DNA from 4 places in the Streptomyces sp. NPDC006259 genome. Region 3 is predicted to be linked to each of the others. Evidence: riboswitches for the same ligand, from Rfam matches in the RefSeq annotation. Region 3 holds a riboswitch; each other region holds the start of a gene.

Region 1 (3,784 bases), on a different contig from region 3:
GTCACGCGCGGGAACGGGTCGCGCCCGGCCGCGGGGTCACCGGCGGCGCGCCGGACGCGGGGTGAGCCGCCGATGCTTCCCGAACTGCCACCGCTGCCCGCGCTGACGAGCGCCGAGGCCGAGCTGATCGACCGTTACCTGGAGGTGGTCGACCTGGTCGGCCGCATCAACCCGGCCCGGCCGGGCGACACCTACGGCGGACTGCGGGCCGCCCAGGCACTGGTGAGCCGGGCGACCGCGCTGCGGGACGCGCTGACCCTGATGCACCAGCGGGGCGAGAGCGAACTGCACGCGCCGACCCTCGCGCGGGCGCTGCGCGTCCTCGACGGGGAGCGCCGGACGGCGCGCGTCACGATGCCGCCGCTCTCCGACAGTTGACCCTCGTCCGTCCGGGCGTGGCGGACGGCGTCCGGGTGCCTCGCGTCCGGACCGGGACTCAAACGGACCAAACGGCGTACCCCTGTTCGGAGTATCCGGGACGGCGCCTCCGACCCCCATAAGTTGCGCCGAGGACGGCGAAAGTGGGCGGAATCCGGGGTTCCTTCGCTGGTCGGAGGCCCTGTGGCACCTTGACACCTGATCGAACATCAGGGTGTCCACCCGAACGGGTGAGTGGTGAGTAACCCCACAAATCCCCGGTTCCGTTGGGATTTTCGGACATCGGTGAGCCAAGATCCCTGACTGACGACAAGCCCCCGCCACAAGCGGCGGGGCGGTCCGGGCGGACGCCGAGTCCTGCCGCCGCCCGGATGCCCGAGTCGACAGAAGTGCATCGGCAGGAGTGGAGGACCCGAGCAAGCCGGGTCGCCGGACCGGTCGTCCCCGCCAGGGGAGGCACCGGGCCGAGCAACCCTTGGGGTGAAGCCGCGTCAGCGGCCGGGCAACTTCGCCAGCCCGAATCCGACAGGTCATCCTTCACAGGCGGCTGACGAAGGGTTGCGCATGACTGCGCTCAATCGTGTCCCGTCGCTCATGGCCCGGGCCGGTACGGCCTCGGCGTTCGCCATCGCCGCCGTCGGCGGCTCGATCGTGGTCCCCGGTGTCGCCGCCGACGCCGCGGCCGCCACACCGGCGACGAAGGCATTGAAGATCGCGGCCTCGAAGAAGGGCTCCCCGTACCGGTACGGGGCCACCGGACCGAACAGGTTCGACTGCTCCGGGCTGACGCTGTACTCGTTCAAGAAGGCCGGCAAGAAGCTGCCGCGCACGGCAGCCCAGCAGTACAACAAGACGCGCCACATCTCCGCCGGCAGCCGCAAGGCCGGGGACCTGGTCTTCTTCCACTCGGGGTCGAGCGTCTACCACGTCGGGATCTACGCCGGTAAGGGCAAGATCTGGCACTCCCCGAAGACCGGGGACGTGGTGCGGCTGCAGAAGATCTGGACCAAGAGCGTCTGGTACGGCCGGGTCAAGTGACCTCCCGGGGCGGTGACGGCGTCCTGACGCGCCGCCACCGCCCCGGGTTCCGTGCCCGGCCCGCGAGGGGCGCTCCGTGGCTCAGGGCGGCCCCTGGGGCCCGTCAGGGCTCCTGCCGGACCACCGCCGTCACCGGCACCCCGCTCGCGGTGGGTTCGGCGGGCTCGACGGGGACCGTCCAGGGCAGCTCGATGAAGACGGTCTTGCCGCCCTCGCGCGTGGGGCGGACCCGCAGCCTTCCGCCGCACTCCGCGGTCAGCCATCTGATGATCACCAAGCCTCGGCCGTTGTCCTGCTGGACGGCGGCCGGCAGTCGTTGGGGGAAGCGCGGGTGACTGTCGGTGACGCCGATGTGGAGCCGCTCGTCGCGGTCGAGCACGAGGTCCACCGTGAAGGTGGGCGACTGCCCGAAGGTGTGCTGTACGGCGTTGGTGGCCAGCTCCGAGACGATCAGGCGGACGGTGTCGGCAAGCTCCGCGGCGGTGGGGAGACCCCACCGCGCGAGGGTGTCGAGCACGTAGGTGCGGGCAGTGGACACCGAGGCGGGATCGCTCGGCAGAGTGACGGATGCTTCCAGGTGATCTGCCATGGCGACGTCGTCCCTTTCCCACGGGACCGGAGTCCAACACGGTGCGGATGGTTCGAGTACGGTCCCGGACTGGTGCTTCGCCGCCAGAGTGCCATCACCGCGCCGGTCACGCGTGGCGATCCACCAACATGTGCATATATCTGTCGCTCGATGCGGTGAACTCTGCTAGGGCAGAGCGTATTTGCACGGCCCGGAGGGAGTAAGGAGGATCCCATGCAGCACGGTCCCGCGGTGCGCCGCCGAAAGCTGGGCGCCGAACTGCGGGCGCTGCGCGCCCGCGCGGGGCTCACCAGTGGTGAGGCGGCCAGGCTCGTGGGCTGGCACCAGTCGAAGGTGAGCCGGATCGAGACCGGCACCAGTGGCACGAAACCGGCCGATGTGCGGTTACTCCTCGACGCCTACCGCGTGGACGACGCTCAGCTGCGGGGACTGATGCTGGCGTTGGCCGGATCGGTCGAGGGTGACGGCCGGGAGCACTGGTGGCACGCCTATCGCGGGGTCCTGCCGCCCACCTACCGGGACTTCATCAGCCTGGAGTCGCAGGCGAGCGCGATGCGCACCCTGGAGACGACCGTCGTGCCGGGCCTTCTGCAGACTCCCGCGTACGCCCGTGAAGTGACCCGGGCCGCGGTGGAGGGCCTCGACGAGGAGCGGCTGGACACGCTGGTGGAGGTGCGGCTGGCCAGGCAGGGCGTGTTGCGGGCCCGGCCGCCGCTGGAGATGGACGCGGTGCTCGACGAGGCGGTGCTGCGGCGGGAGGTGGGCGGTCCGGAGGTGATGGCCCATCAGCTGGAACGGCTGAGGGAGGCGGCGCGGCTGCCCCAGGTCAGGCTCCAGGTGCTGCCGTTCAGCGCCGGGGCGCACATCGGTGTCACCGGCTCTTTCGTTATCTTCTCATTTGCGAGCGCTTCTGATCTGGATGTGGTTGTTCTCGACCACTTGACGAGTAGCCTCTACCTCGAGCGGAAAGAAGACCTCCAGGCCTACACCGAGGCCTTCAACGCCCTTCGGGCACACGCGCTTTCGCCCGGGGACTCACTGGACTACCTCGCCGCGATAGGTGACGGCGCGTAGGGAGGCACCATGACCGCACTGCCTCGGAACGTACCTTCCAGCACCGATCCGCCCGCGCTCCCCGACCCTCGGGGTCTGCGGTGGCTGCGCAGCAGCTACAGCACGGGAGCCAACAACTGCGTGGAGACGGCCCGCCCGGACACCGGGCCGTGGGCCGGTCTGCTCGCCGTACGCGACTCCAAGGACCCGGCCGGGCCCGCGCTGCTCTTCTCCCCCGGGAGCTGGACGGACTTCACGGCCGCCTTCCGCTGAGCGCGGCCCGCCGACCAGCCACCGTCGAGCGGCGCACGGCCGTGTCACGCCGACTCACGGCCGCGTCTCGCCGATCACTCGTACAGCGCGTTCGATCTGGCCCTCACCGAGGTCCGCGCGGGCGGTCAGCCTCAGGCGTGAGACGCCGTCGGGCACGGAAGGAGGACGGAAGCAGCCCACGGCCAGGCCCGCCGCCCGGCAGTCCGCCGCCCAGCGCACGGCCTCCTCCGGGGACGGAGCCCGCACGGAGACGACCGCGGCGTCCGGACGCGCCGCTTCCAGACCCGCGGCCGTCAGGCGCGCGTGCAGCTCGCCCGCGACCGCACGCGCGCGTGCCGCGCGTCGCGGCTCACGGCGCAGCACCGCCAGGGCGGCCAGGGCCGCGCCCACCGCCGCCGGGGCGAGGCCGGTGTCGAAGATGAACGTCCGGGCCGTGTTGACCAGGTGGTCGAT
Region 2 (3,784 bases), on a different contig from region 3:
TTCACATTGCGCACGCCCGGCAGCTCGACGTCCGGGCCCTCCAGCTTCTGGTCCGCCGCGTTGCGGAAGTCGAAGACCGTGTGCAGGCCCAGCGAGGAGAGGAACGCGGCGTCCTCGGCGGTGGCGTGCGCGAGATGTCCGCTGCGGAACAGCACACCGTGGCGGACCCGTCGGCCGTCGACGGTCGGCAGACCGCCCACGTCACGGAAGTTCCGTACCCCGGCCAGCTCGGGTTCGGTCGACGGGATCTGCTGCGTCACGGGGGCTCCTCCCGGTCGTCGGTTCCGGTCGGCGCGGCTCGACATGGCCACCGGAACACCTCCTGACCATACGACATGGATGCCTGGGGCAAACGGGCTCTCCACCACGGTTTCCGGCGGTCGCGGCGCCTCCGGCGGTCGCGGGGCACGGAGGGCATGTCGGGTGCCCGAAGGGCGGGCAAGAGGTGCCGGGCGCACGCCCCTGTCAGGTGTGGCTCCGGCGTCCGGCATTCGCAGCACGGACGAACAGGTGCGGAATTCGGCGAAACGGTCCGGTCGGACTCGCCCCGCGTGCGTAATGGGCCGGGCGACCCCGGAACGGGCCGGTGGCGCTTGTGCTGGGTTACGCGGCCCGTCACGGGTTACCCGGGGCCGCAATGGGCTGGGCGCGCTCGGAAAGGAATGAGCGCGCTCGGCCCGGATATAGCGAATGAAATGCCGTGAAACGGGCGATGTTCACCGGCCGCGATGTGTCATATCGCGAGGTGCGCGGCGAGATGTGCGGCTACCTCGATGCGGCGGTTATCCGCCTGTGTCGCATGTGGGGGTTCTGTCCGAATTGAAGCCTTCATTCCCACTCGCGCTGAATTACGGGACTATGGGGGCAGGGTGCGTGAGCAGGGTCATATTCGTGACCCTGCGTCGTCCGTCATGTTCACGTAATGCTGTTGTTTTCCCAGGGTGTTCACCGGGAAATCGGCCTCTCCATTCACGCAGGGTGACGGAGAATTCCCGCAGGGGATCAAGGGAATGACGCGGGGAGTACAACCTTCGCTTGTGGCTGTGCGTCGTGGTCGCTTACGTTCCACACCAATCCGGACGGACGCCCAATCCTGCCGCCGCCCGGAACCCGCACACTCACCCGTGAACGGCAGGAGCGGGGGACCCACAGGCAGTACCGCCTGTTCCGGTCTCCGGAACGGCTAGGGGTACAGCCGCGCCTCGGCGCGGCCGGACATCTCCAGTCCGCACCCGACAGCTCACCTCGCAGGCGCCGGAGAGGAATTCGTCATGCCCGCCAAGGGTAAGCACCGCCGTCCGAAGCCCCAGCGCTTCACCCGCTCCATCGCCGCCGCCGGAACCGGCGGCGCCGCGCTCGCCCTCCCGCTCATGGGGGCCACCGGTGCGCACGCCGCGCCGTCCCAGTCGGCGGCGCAGTCGCTCTCCCCCGTCTCCGCCGTTTCCCCGCTCTCCTCCGTCCCGGAAAAGGCCGTCGAGGCCGTCCCGGTGGCGCAGAAGTCCGCGAAGTCCGCCACGGGCGCCAAGACCTACACGGTGCGGTCCGGCGACTACCTCTCGAAGATCGCCGACGAGCAGGACGTCAGCGGCGGCTGGACCCGTCTCTACGCGGACAACCGCGAGGCCGTCGGCGACAACCCGTCGCTGATCCACCCGGGTCTGAAGCTGTCGATCGGTGAGCGGGCCGCGGCGGGCACGACCAAGTCGCCGTCGGGTCCCTCTGGTTCCTCCGGTTCGTCCACCCCGTCGAAGAAGTCCTCGGGCTCCTCCACGAAGTCGTCCTCCTCGGCCTCGTCCGGGAAGTCCTCCTCCTCGGACTCGGCCAAGTCGTCCTCGGCGAAGGCGTCCACGACGCAGGCCGCCGGGAACACCACCGCCGCCACCGGCTTCACCCTCCCGGTGTCCGGCGCGACCGTCGGCACGCCGTACAGGATGTCCGGCAGCATGTGGTCCAGCGGCTACCACACCGGTGTCGACTTCGTGGTCCCGACCGGCACCTCGCTCAAGGCCGTCGGCGCGGGCACGGTCGTCTCCGCCGGCTGGGGCGGCGCGTACGGCAACCAGGTCGTCATCAGGCTCGCCGACGGCTACTACGCCCAGTACGCCCACCTGTCCTCGCTCTCCGTCTCGGCCGGCCAGTCCGTCTCCGCCGGTCAGCAGGTCGGCCTCTCCGGTGCCACCGGCAACGTGACCGGCCCGCACCTGCACTTCGAGATCCGCACCGGTCCCGACTACGGCTCGGACGTCGACCCGCTCGCCTACCTCCGCTCGCACGGCGTCTCCGTCGGCTGACGTATCGCTCGCCCGGCGTCCCGTCGGCTGACGTACCGCTCGCCCGGCGTCGCGTCGGCCGACGTACCGCCCGTACGGCGTCCCGTCGGCCGACCGACGTACCGCTCGACCTTCCGCCTCCACCTGACACGCCGCCGAAGGCCGGACCCCGTTCCCGGGGTCCGGCCTTCGGCGTTTCCGAGGACCCGCATCGGTCCTCGCGGCTGGTCGACTTTGCGCGTTCATGATCGTTCTGTTGCGGTCTCATGGCGAGTCCGCCCGAGGCGTCGACAGGCGGGGCAGGGTGGGGACACAGTGGCGGAACGGAACGGCAAGCGCTTTCTACTCGCGCGCCCAGTCCGTCTCACGCAGCCCCGTGTCACGAAGGAGCCCCGGTGCACGCCACCCCACGCCGAAGAACCGTCACCGTCGCCGCGACCGCGGCGGCCCTGCTGGCGGGGCTGACCGCCGCACCGGCCGGCGTTCAGGCGGCCTCGGCGCACGCCGGGCAGCCGCGCCGCGTCGTCGAGAACCTCGACCGCGGACTGGTCGCCGTCCCGGCCGCCGGGGAGACCTTCCTCAGCTGGCGGCTGCTCGGCACCGAGTACGCCCGCCACGGCGACGCGATCGCCTTCGACGTGTACAAGAACGGCCGCCGCCTCAACCGCGAACCGGTCAGGAAGTCCACGACGTACCGCGACGCGACCCCCGGCAAGGGCGCCTACACCGTCCGCGCGGTCGTCGACGGGCGCGCGTCACGGCCGAGTTCCCCCGCCCTCGACTTCACCCACGGCTACGCCGAGATACCGCTCGCCGCCGCCGACGGCTACACCGTCCAGCACGCCTGGCCCGGCGACCTCGACGGCGACGGACGGTACGAACTCGTCGTCAGCCGGCTCCACGGGACCAGGGACCGTCCCGATCTGCTGGAGGCGTACACCCTCACCGGCGAGCAGCTGTGGCGGGTCGACCTCGGCCCCGGCTCCTACACGCAGGTCGGCGGGAACGGTGCCAACGACCCCGCGCCCGCCGCGATCAGCGGATCCACCGCGATCGGCGGCTACCGCAACGACGACAACGTCACGGTGTACGACCTCGACAGCGACGGGAAGGCCGAGGTGCTGGTCCACACGGCCGCCGGGACCACCTTCGCGGACGGTGCCCGCGTCACCGCCGACTCGCCCGCCGACCAGTTCGTCTCGGTGATCGACGGCGCGACCGGCACCGAGCGCACCCGGCAGCCCGTCCCCGACGACTTCGTCGCCGACGGCCCCTCGGGCGGCCACTTCGGCATCGCCCACCTCGACGGCGAACACCCCAGCCTCGTCACCAAGTCGGTCACCCGCGTCGGCGCCCGGCGCGGCGCCTTCCGCACCCTGTTCCAGACCTGGGACTACGACGGCACCGAGCTGACCCGCCGCTGGAAGTACGTCGTGGACCCGGCCTCCGGCGCGACCAGCTTCCACCAGATCCGCACGGTCGACGTCGACCAGGACGGCCGGGACGAGATCGCC
Region 3 (3,784 bases):
CTTGGTGGCGATCACGATGTCGTCGCGGTTGCCGCGGGCCTTCACCCAGTTGCCGATGATGGTCTCGGATTCACCGCCACTGTTGCCCTCGGCCCACGCCGAGTACGAGTCGGCGCTGTCCAGGAAGTTGCCGCCGCCTGCCGCGTAGGCGTCGAGGACGGCGAAGGAGGCCGCCTCGTCCGCGGTCCAGCCGAAGACGTTGCCGCCGAGGGCGAGCGGGAAGACCTCCAGGTCGGAGGAGCCGAGCTTGCGCAGAGAAGTCATGCCTTATGACAACACCCTGGCCGGAGGCGCGCATTCCGCGCCTCCGGTCAGGGTTCACGAACATCCGGGAAACATCCGGGCGTAGACCTCACCGACCCCCGTGACACTCCCCGGAAGACCTCAGGGGGTGAGCCCCTTGGACCGCAGCCAGGCGGCCGGGTCGATGCCGCTGCTGCTGCCGCCCGGGTGGACCTCCAGGTGGAGGTGGGCACCGGTGACGTTGCCGGTGGCGCCGACGCGGCCGATGATGTCGCCGGTGGCGACCTTCTGGCCGACGCTGACGCTGATGGAGGACTGGTGGGCGAACCACAGCTCGGTGCCGTCGTCCAGGGTGAGCACGGTCTTGTACCCGTACGACCCGTCGTAGCCGGCGGAGGTGATGGTGCCGTTGTGCACGGCCTTGATGAGCGTGCCGGTGGGGGCGGCGAAGTCAAGGCCGGTGTGGTACCCGGAGGACCAGTAGGCGCCGGCCTGGCCGAAGGTCGAGGTGATCGTGTACGAGGAGGTCGGCAGCGTGAACTGCTTGGCCAGCTCGGCGAGGCGCTCGGCCTCCGCCTTCTTGGCGGCTTCCTCGGCGGCCTTCTTCCTGGCGGCCTCGGCCTTGGCCGCGGCGGCCTTCTCGGCCTTGGCGGCGGCGTCGGCGGCGGCCTTGGCCGCGGCGGCCTCGGCGGCTTCCTGCGCCTTGGTCTCGACCTGTGTCTGCTGCGACTCGGCCTGCGCCATGATCCGGTTGCGGAGCGCCTCACCGGCGTCGGCACCGCTGTCCGCGCGGTCGTCGGCGACGGTCTCGGCGCCGAAGGTGCTGAGCGCGGGCGCCGTCTCCTCGGGGGTGTCGTCGTCCGAGATGAGGGAACCCACCGAGGGAAGGTCCGGCATGGAGATGGAGACCGGCGACTTGCCGGTGTTGGCGCTGGCCATGCCCGCGCCGCCGACGGCAGCGATGACACCGACGCCGAGAACGGTGGAGCTGCGGGCGAGTCCGCCGCGCTGCTTGGCGACGCGGTGCTTACCGCGCACCGGGCGAACGGAGTCCGCGGTGGGGTTCCATTCCTCCCAGGGGCCCTCGTCGGTGCGGTAGGTGCCGTAGCCGAAGGTCTGCTGGGCGGGCACGGTGGGGGCTTCTGGGGCAGGCCGGTTGGACGCCACGCGGGCGTGCTCCTTTCCTTCCGTCGCCTACCGGGTTAGCTGACGGGTTCGGAGCGGGAAGGTCTCCTACGCGCGTATACCGGCCGTGACTGTACGGCGGCTTACGCGAGATTCACCCCAAGTTGGTGGTTCCCCGGTTCCCTTGCGGGATTCGACGCGTGCGCGCGGAGCCGACTCTTGTGCCGGCTGGGACGACCGCGCTGCGTTATCGAACGTTAATAGACCTGGGCGCATGATTCCAAGCCGTTCTGCTTGATCAACAACATTTCTGGCCTGGACTTTCGGCCCAGGACCGCTGAAAAACGGGCGAGTTGACCGACCGCCGGAACACCTCAGGAGTCACCCGGGTTTTTGATGGTGACTCAGATGTGATCACAGGGCTCCCGAGCGATCACCCTGCGTGACGGCTCCTGCGGCGACGCCGCCCGCCGAACGCACCGAAGGCCGGAATCCCATGATCAGGATTCCGGCCTTCGGCCTTGAGTAGCGGGGACAGGATTTGAACCTGCGACCTCTGGGTTATGAGCCCAGCGAGCTACCGAGCTGCTCCACCCCGCGTCGGTGTGACACCAGTCTACGCCATGCGGGGGATGCCCAGAACCACGGTCGGACGCGGGGGCTCGATCAGGGGGTCCGTCGGAGCAGATGCCCGTTCGGCGCCTTCGCCTGGTCCCCGTACTCCGGAAGGACGACGACGTCCGCTCCGGCGGCGGTGAGCAGGCCGCTGCCGTCGGCATCGGTGACGAAGGTGTCCGGCTCCCGCCAGGCCGTCACGACCCGGCGCACGCCCGCGTCGAGGATGAGGCGGGCGCACGGGGCGGGCCGGGAGGAGCGCCGGGCGCAGGGCTCCAGGCTGCTGTAGACGGTGGCGCCGGCCAGCCGGGGGTCGGCGGCGTCGATCTTGGCGAGGGCCGCCTCCTCGGCGTGGACGACGGGATCGCCCGCCTCGCGGGAGTGGCCGCGCGCCAGCTCCGTGCCGTCGGCCGCCACCACGACCGCGCCGACACTGAAGGCGGTCCGCGACGGCGGACAGGCGGCGGCCAGCTCACAGGCGAGGGCCAGCCAGTGCCGGTCGGCGGCGGCGGGGAGCGGGCCGGTACCGGGTGCGGTGGGCTCGTACGACATCAGGACGACGTCCTCGATGCGCCGGGTCCCGACCAGCCGCAGGCGCCCGCCCTGATAACCGCCGGGGCCGAAGAGCCGGGGCGCGTCCGGGTCGCCCACGAACAACGGTGCCAGGACGAGCTGGAGTTCGTCGGCGAGGCCCTCCTGGAGGAGCTGGGTGTGGACGGTCCCGCCGCCCTCGACCATCAGGCGCCGTACGCCCCGTACGTCGTGGAGGTGTTCCAGGAGCCGGCGCCAGTCGAGGTGGGCGCCCAGCGGCACGACGTCGGTCGCGCGCCCGAGACCGAGGGCACGGGCGCGGTCCGCGCCCGTCCGCGTCGTGTAGAGGACCTTGTGGCCACCGGTGTGCCAGAACCGGGCCTCCGGGTCCAGCTCTCCGGAACCGCTGACCGTCACCTTGAGGGGGTACTCCGGCTTGCCCGCGGCGACCCGTGCGGCACGGCGGCCGGGCGAGTTGACCAACAGGCGCGGGTTGTCGGCGCGGATCGTGCCGGCCCCGACCAGGATGGCGTCGACGGAGGCCCGCACCTCGTCGACCCGGTCGAAGTCGGCCGGGCCGGACAGCAGCAGCCGGTCGGGACCGGTGTCGTCGAGGTAGCCGTCGAGGGAGACGGCGGCGGACAGCAGGACGTACGGGTACGGCATCGGCGCGGGTCTCTCCGGGATCGGGCGTCGCAAGGGTGGCGTGGACGTCGGACGGAACAGTGGACGACGGGCTTGGTTCAAGTTTGAAACAAAACTACACTGGGCGCATGACGACCCGCTGGCTCACCCCCGAGGAGCAGCGCGCCTGGCGCGCGTACATCGCCGGATACCTCCTCCTGGAGGACGCGATCGACCGGCAGCTCCAGCAGGACGCCGGCATGCCCCACGCCTACTACTCCATCCTCGCCAACCTCTCGGAGGCGCCGGAGCGGCGGCTGCGCATGACCGACCTCGCGGAGCGGCTGAAGGTCACCCGCAGCAGGCTGACGTACGCCGTGACGCGGCTGGAGAAGGACGGACTGGTACGGCGCGAGGAGTGCCAGTGGGACAAGCGCGGGAGCGTCGCGGTCCTGACGGACGAGGGCATGGCGGTCCTGGAGAGCGCGGCGCCCGGCCATGTCGACACCGTACGCGGCCTGCTGTTCGACCGCCTCACGCCCGAGCAGGTGGGACAGCTGGAGCAGATCTTCACGCAGGTCGCGCAGGGCCTCCAGGGAGAGGGCGGCGAGACGGCCCCCGAGGATCTGCCCTGGCGGCGACGCTC
Region 4 (3,784 bases), on a different contig from region 3:
GGGTGGCGGCGGCAGGGGCCCACCACCTGGTGGTGACCGGCCGGCCGGCGCCTCGCGTACGGCCGCTGCTCGACATCCTGCGCGGCAGAGGGCTCGCGGTGTGCGGACAGGGCGCGCAGCTCTACGACGTCGGGGCGGACCGTCTGCTGTGGTCGGTCACCCTGGACCGTGAACTGGCCGAGACGGCGCTCGGCAAGATCGAGGCCGAGGTGGGCGAGGTGTACGCGGCCGTCGACCAGGACGGCGTCGACGGGCTCACGCTCATCGAACCGGGCTATCTGATGCCGCATCCCACGCTGCCGGCCCTGCGCGTCGGAGTGCGCGACGACCTGTGGTGCGAGCCGATCAGCAAGGTGCTGCTGCGTCATCCGACCCTGTCCGACGACGAGTTGGCGGCGACGGCCCGTTCAGTGGTCGGCTCGCTGGCCACCGTCACGATGTCCGGGCCGGGCACGGTGGAACTACAGCCGTGCGGAGTGACGAAGGCGACCGGGCTGGCCCTGGCGGCCGAGCACCTCGGGCTGCGGCCCGAGGACACGATCGCCTTCGGTGACATGCCCAACGACCTTCCGATGTTCGACTGGGCGGCGCGCGGTGTGGCGATGGCCAACGCCCATCCCGAACTCAGGGCGGTGGCGGACGAGGTGACGACGTCGAACGAGGACGACGGCGTGGCCGTCGTCCTCGAAAGACTGTTCCCGTAGTTCACCTGGCGCCCCAGGCCACCTGGTTCCCTCGTTCTACAGGTTCCCGGTTCCCTGGTTCTCCCGGTCCCCGGCAGCCCGGTCCCCGGCTGTCCCGGCTCCCCGGCTCTCCTGGGGAGGCTGTCAGTAGGCGCCGAAGACGTTGTCGATCGAGCCGTACCGGTGGGCCGCGTAGTTGCAGGCGGCGGTGATGTTGGCGACCGGGTCGTACGGGTCGTAGGCCGTGCCGGCCACGTGGTAGGCGGCGAAGGTGGGGTCGATGACCTGGAGCAGGCCCTTGGACGGGATACCCGCGGCCGCGTTGGAGTCCCAGAGGTTGATGGCGTTCGGGTTGCCCGAGGACTCGCGCATGACGTTGCGGTAGATGCCGTCGTAGGTGCCCGGAATGCCCTGTTCGGCCATGATCGCGAGGGACTCGCGGATCCAGCCGTCGAGGTTGTCGGTGTACCCGGCCGTGGTGGTGGCCGTGGTGGCCGACGTCGTGGTGGCCGCGGAGGCGCTGGTGGAGCCGATGAGCGGAAGGGCCAGCACGGCGGCGCCGGTGGCGGCGACGGCGAGGGTGCGGGCGAGGCGGGTGCGGCGGTGCTGGGCGGCAGCAGGCATGACGAAAGGTTCCTCTCCGGCGCCTGCGAGGTGAGCTGTCGGGTTCGGGCTGGAAAGTGCCCGGCCGGCCGCCGTAGGGGTACGGCGGGACGGCTTCACCCCAAGCCGGTCCGGTACGTCCGTGACGTACGGCTCGGCGACTTACCTGGGTCCCCCGCTCCTGCCGTGCGTGAGTGTTGGTCAATGGGATGTCGGGCGGCGGCAGGATTAGGCGTCTGCCCGACAGGCCGGGAACGTATGCGAGAGCGCATGTCCGGAACAAGTGCCGGATTCACAGATCGCCCCTATTGACCTTGATCGGATGACTATGCCTGCTTGATCCTTTGTATTCGCCGGACGTCAACTCGCCGACGGCAAAGCGGAATCACAGCTTCCGGGTCTGGTCACCGGCAGGGCTGTGGAGTGAGCCAACTCACCAGCGTCCATAAGAAGGGTATAACGGGCATTGAGCCTCAAGTCCCTTTTAAAGGGGCGTACGTGGAAGGTGCTTCCGCCCGGTCCGGTGGAACACGCCCCCGCCGCCCTCCGTGCGTACACCTCTCGACGGGGAGTCGTTGCTGAGGCTCCCGCCGTTCGAGGCGCCGCGTGCACGTGGGTGGTGGGCGGGGCGGCCCGGTGCCACGCCGCGGACCTGTGCCGCCGTCTACGCACCTGGGTGCGCTGCGACTCGTACGTCAGCCTCGTGCGTCAGCCGCGGTCGCGGTCGCAGTGGGCGGTCGCGGTCGGAGTGGGCGGTGGCGGTGGCGGTGGCGGTGGGCAGTGGCGGTGGCGGTGGCGTCCGGGGGTGTCGGCCGGTAGGAGAGTCCGGCCGGGGCGTGCTCCGGGAGTGCCGACGCGGGCTCGGCGGCCGGTGGCCGCCGCGCGCGGGCGTGCGGGAGGGTTCCGTCGGGCAGACGGGTGCGTAGGTCCTCGTGGGCTGTCCCCCTAGGGGAAGGGCGAACGGATGCGCATGTGTGTGGCCCCCGTGAGGGCGGCGGGGCGAGTGTGTCGGACAGCTACCGCCGGGCGGGTGACGTGGGTGACGGGGCCGAGTCGCCGGCCCGTCTTCCCCTCTGCCCCGAACGCCCATATCGGCTGATCAGCAACATACCGGTCATCATCGGACGCCGTCCGCCCGCCTGAGGCGCGCCTCCCGGTCGGGCGAAGTTCGATACGGGGGGACGTGGGGCCTGTCGGTGATCGAAACGTGACCGGATACGCTGACTTGAGTGAGGGCAGCGACCTATCGACAATCCGCGTAATCGCCAGAAGACACCAGCAGACAGGAGACCCCTCGTGACCGTCGTCGGGCCGTTCGGGCTGAGCGTGCGGGACCAGGCTCTGGAAGCCGATGTCCAGGCCGGATTGACGGCTGTCGAGGAAGGCTTGCTCGAGGCCACCAAGAGCGAGGTCCCGTTCATCACGGAAGCCGCGCAGCACCTCGTCCGGGCGGGCGGGAAGCGGTTCCGGCCGCTGCTCGTGATGCTCGCCGCGCAGTTCGGCGACCCGTACGCCCCCGGCATCGTGCCCTCGGCCGTGGTGGTGGAGCTGACCCACCTGGCCACCCTGTACCACGACGACGTGATGGACGAGGCCGACGTACGGCGCGGGGTGTCCAGCGCGAACACCCGCTGGGGGAACTCCGTCGCCGTCCTCACCGGCGACTTCCTGTTCGCCCGCGCCTCCCACATCCTCGCCGACCTCGGACCCGAGGCGGTGCGGGTGCAGGCGGAGGCGTTCGAGCGACTCGTCACCGGACAGATCCTGGAGACGGCCGGGCCGACCGACGGCCGGGACCCCGTCGACCACTACCTCGACGTGCTCGGCGGCAAGACCGGATCGCTGGTGGCGGTGGCGTGCCGCTTCGGCGCGATGATGTCCGGCGCCGACGAGACGGTCGTGGACGTGCTCACCCAGTACGGCGAGAGGCTGGGCGTCGCCTTCCAGCTCGCGGACGACGTGCTCGACATCGCGTCGGACTCGCACGAGTCGGGGAAGACGCCGGGCACGGATCTGCGGGAGGGCATCCCCACGCTGCCGGTGCTGCGGCTGCGCGAGCGCGCTGCCCGGCTGGCGCTGCCCGAGGACGTCGCGCTGTGCGAGCTGCTCGACTCCGACCTGAGCGATGACGCTCGGCTCGCGGAGGCACTGGCCGCGCTGCGGGGGCACCCGGCACTGGAGCAGGCCCGGCGGGACACCGTGCGGTACGCCAAGGAGGCTCGGGCGGCGCTGGTGCCGTTGCGGGAGTGCGATGCGAAGGTGGCTCTGATGGAGCTGTGCGATGCGGTGGTCCACCGGGCGGGGTGACGCGTTGGGCGTCGGCTGGCGCCTTCCGCCCACCCACCCGCCCGACTCGGTACGTCGAGAGGCGGGCCTCGAACCGCCTCGGGGCTCCGCCCCGGACCCGGGCGGGGACTGCGCCCCCGCGAAAGCTCTCCCACCCACCCGCCCGACTCGGTCAGTCCACACGTACGGGTTGAACCACCTCGGGGCTCCGC

Evidence for each region. A riboswitch is a leader RNA that binds a small molecule or an ion and turns the genes downstream of it on or off. The one in region 3 is predicted to bind cyclic di-AMP.
Region 1: it holds a riboswitch for cyclic di-AMP, as region 3 does, so the genes downstream of both, ACFYO5_RS06760 (C40 family peptidase) here and ACFYO5_RS27660 (M23 family metallopeptidase) in region 3, are expected to answer to the same signal.
Region 2: it holds a riboswitch for cyclic di-AMP, as region 3 does, so the genes downstream of both, ACFYO5_RS14130 (peptidoglycan DD-metalloendopeptidase family protein) here and ACFYO5_RS27660 (M23 family metallopeptidase) in region 3, are expected to answer to the same signal.
Region 4: it holds a riboswitch for cyclic di-AMP, as region 3 does, so the genes downstream of both, ACFYO5_RS17140 (transglycosylase SLT domain-containing protein) here and ACFYO5_RS27660 (M23 family metallopeptidase) in region 3, are expected to answer to the same signal.

The regions. Positions count from the first base shown of each region.
Region 1 covers NZ_JBIAHY010000002.1:125,961-129,744, reverse strand. Annotated here, with positions in the region: gene ACFYO5_RS06765 (hypothetical protein) at 73-378, shown strand; cyclic di-AMP (ydaO/yuaA leader) riboswitch at 796-939, shown strand; gene ACFYO5_RS06760 (C40 family peptidase) at 943-1,416, shown strand; gene ACFYO5_RS06755 (ATP-binding protein) at 1,520-2,005, opposite strand; gene ACFYO5_RS06750 (helix-turn-helix domain-containing protein) at 2,219-3,079, shown strand; gene ACFYO5_RS06745 (DUF397 domain-containing protein) at 3,089-3,331, shown strand; gene ACFYO5_RS06740 (8-amino-7-oxononanoate synthase) at 3,386-3,784, opposite strand, start outside.
Region 2 covers NZ_JBIAHY010000003.1:615,906-619,689, forward strand. Annotated here, with positions in the region: gene ACFYO5_RS14125 (tyrosine-protein phosphatase) at 1-260, opposite strand, end outside; cyclic di-AMP (ydaO/yuaA leader) riboswitch at 1,106-1,267, shown strand; gene ACFYO5_RS14130 (peptidoglycan DD-metalloendopeptidase family protein) at 1,272-2,291, shown strand; gene ACFYO5_RS14135 (hypothetical protein) at 2,666-3,784, shown strand, end outside.
Region 3 covers NZ_JBIAHY010000006.1:686,764-690,547, reverse strand. Annotated here, with positions in the region: gene ACFYO5_RS27665 (aldo/keto reductase) at 1-264, opposite strand, end outside; gene ACFYO5_RS27660 (M23 family metallopeptidase) at 385-1,410, opposite strand; cyclic di-AMP (ydaO/yuaA leader) riboswitch at 1,418-1,577, opposite strand; tRNA gene ACFYO5_RS27655 (tRNA-Met) at 1,895-1,968, opposite strand; gene ACFYO5_RS27650 (dihydrofolate reductase family protein) at 2,035-3,180, opposite strand; gene ACFYO5_RS27645 (MarR family winged helix-turn-helix transcriptional regulator) at 3,288-3,784, shown strand, end outside.
Region 4 covers NZ_JBIAHY010000004.1:118,959-122,742, forward strand. Annotated here, with positions in the region: gene ACFYO5_RS17135 (HAD family hydrolase) at 1-704, shown strand, start outside; gene ACFYO5_RS17140 (transglycosylase SLT domain-containing protein) at 828-1,307, opposite strand; cyclic di-AMP (ydaO/yuaA leader) riboswitch at 1,313-1,493, opposite strand; gene ACFYO5_RS17145 (polyprenyl synthetase family protein) at 2,583-3,593, shown strand.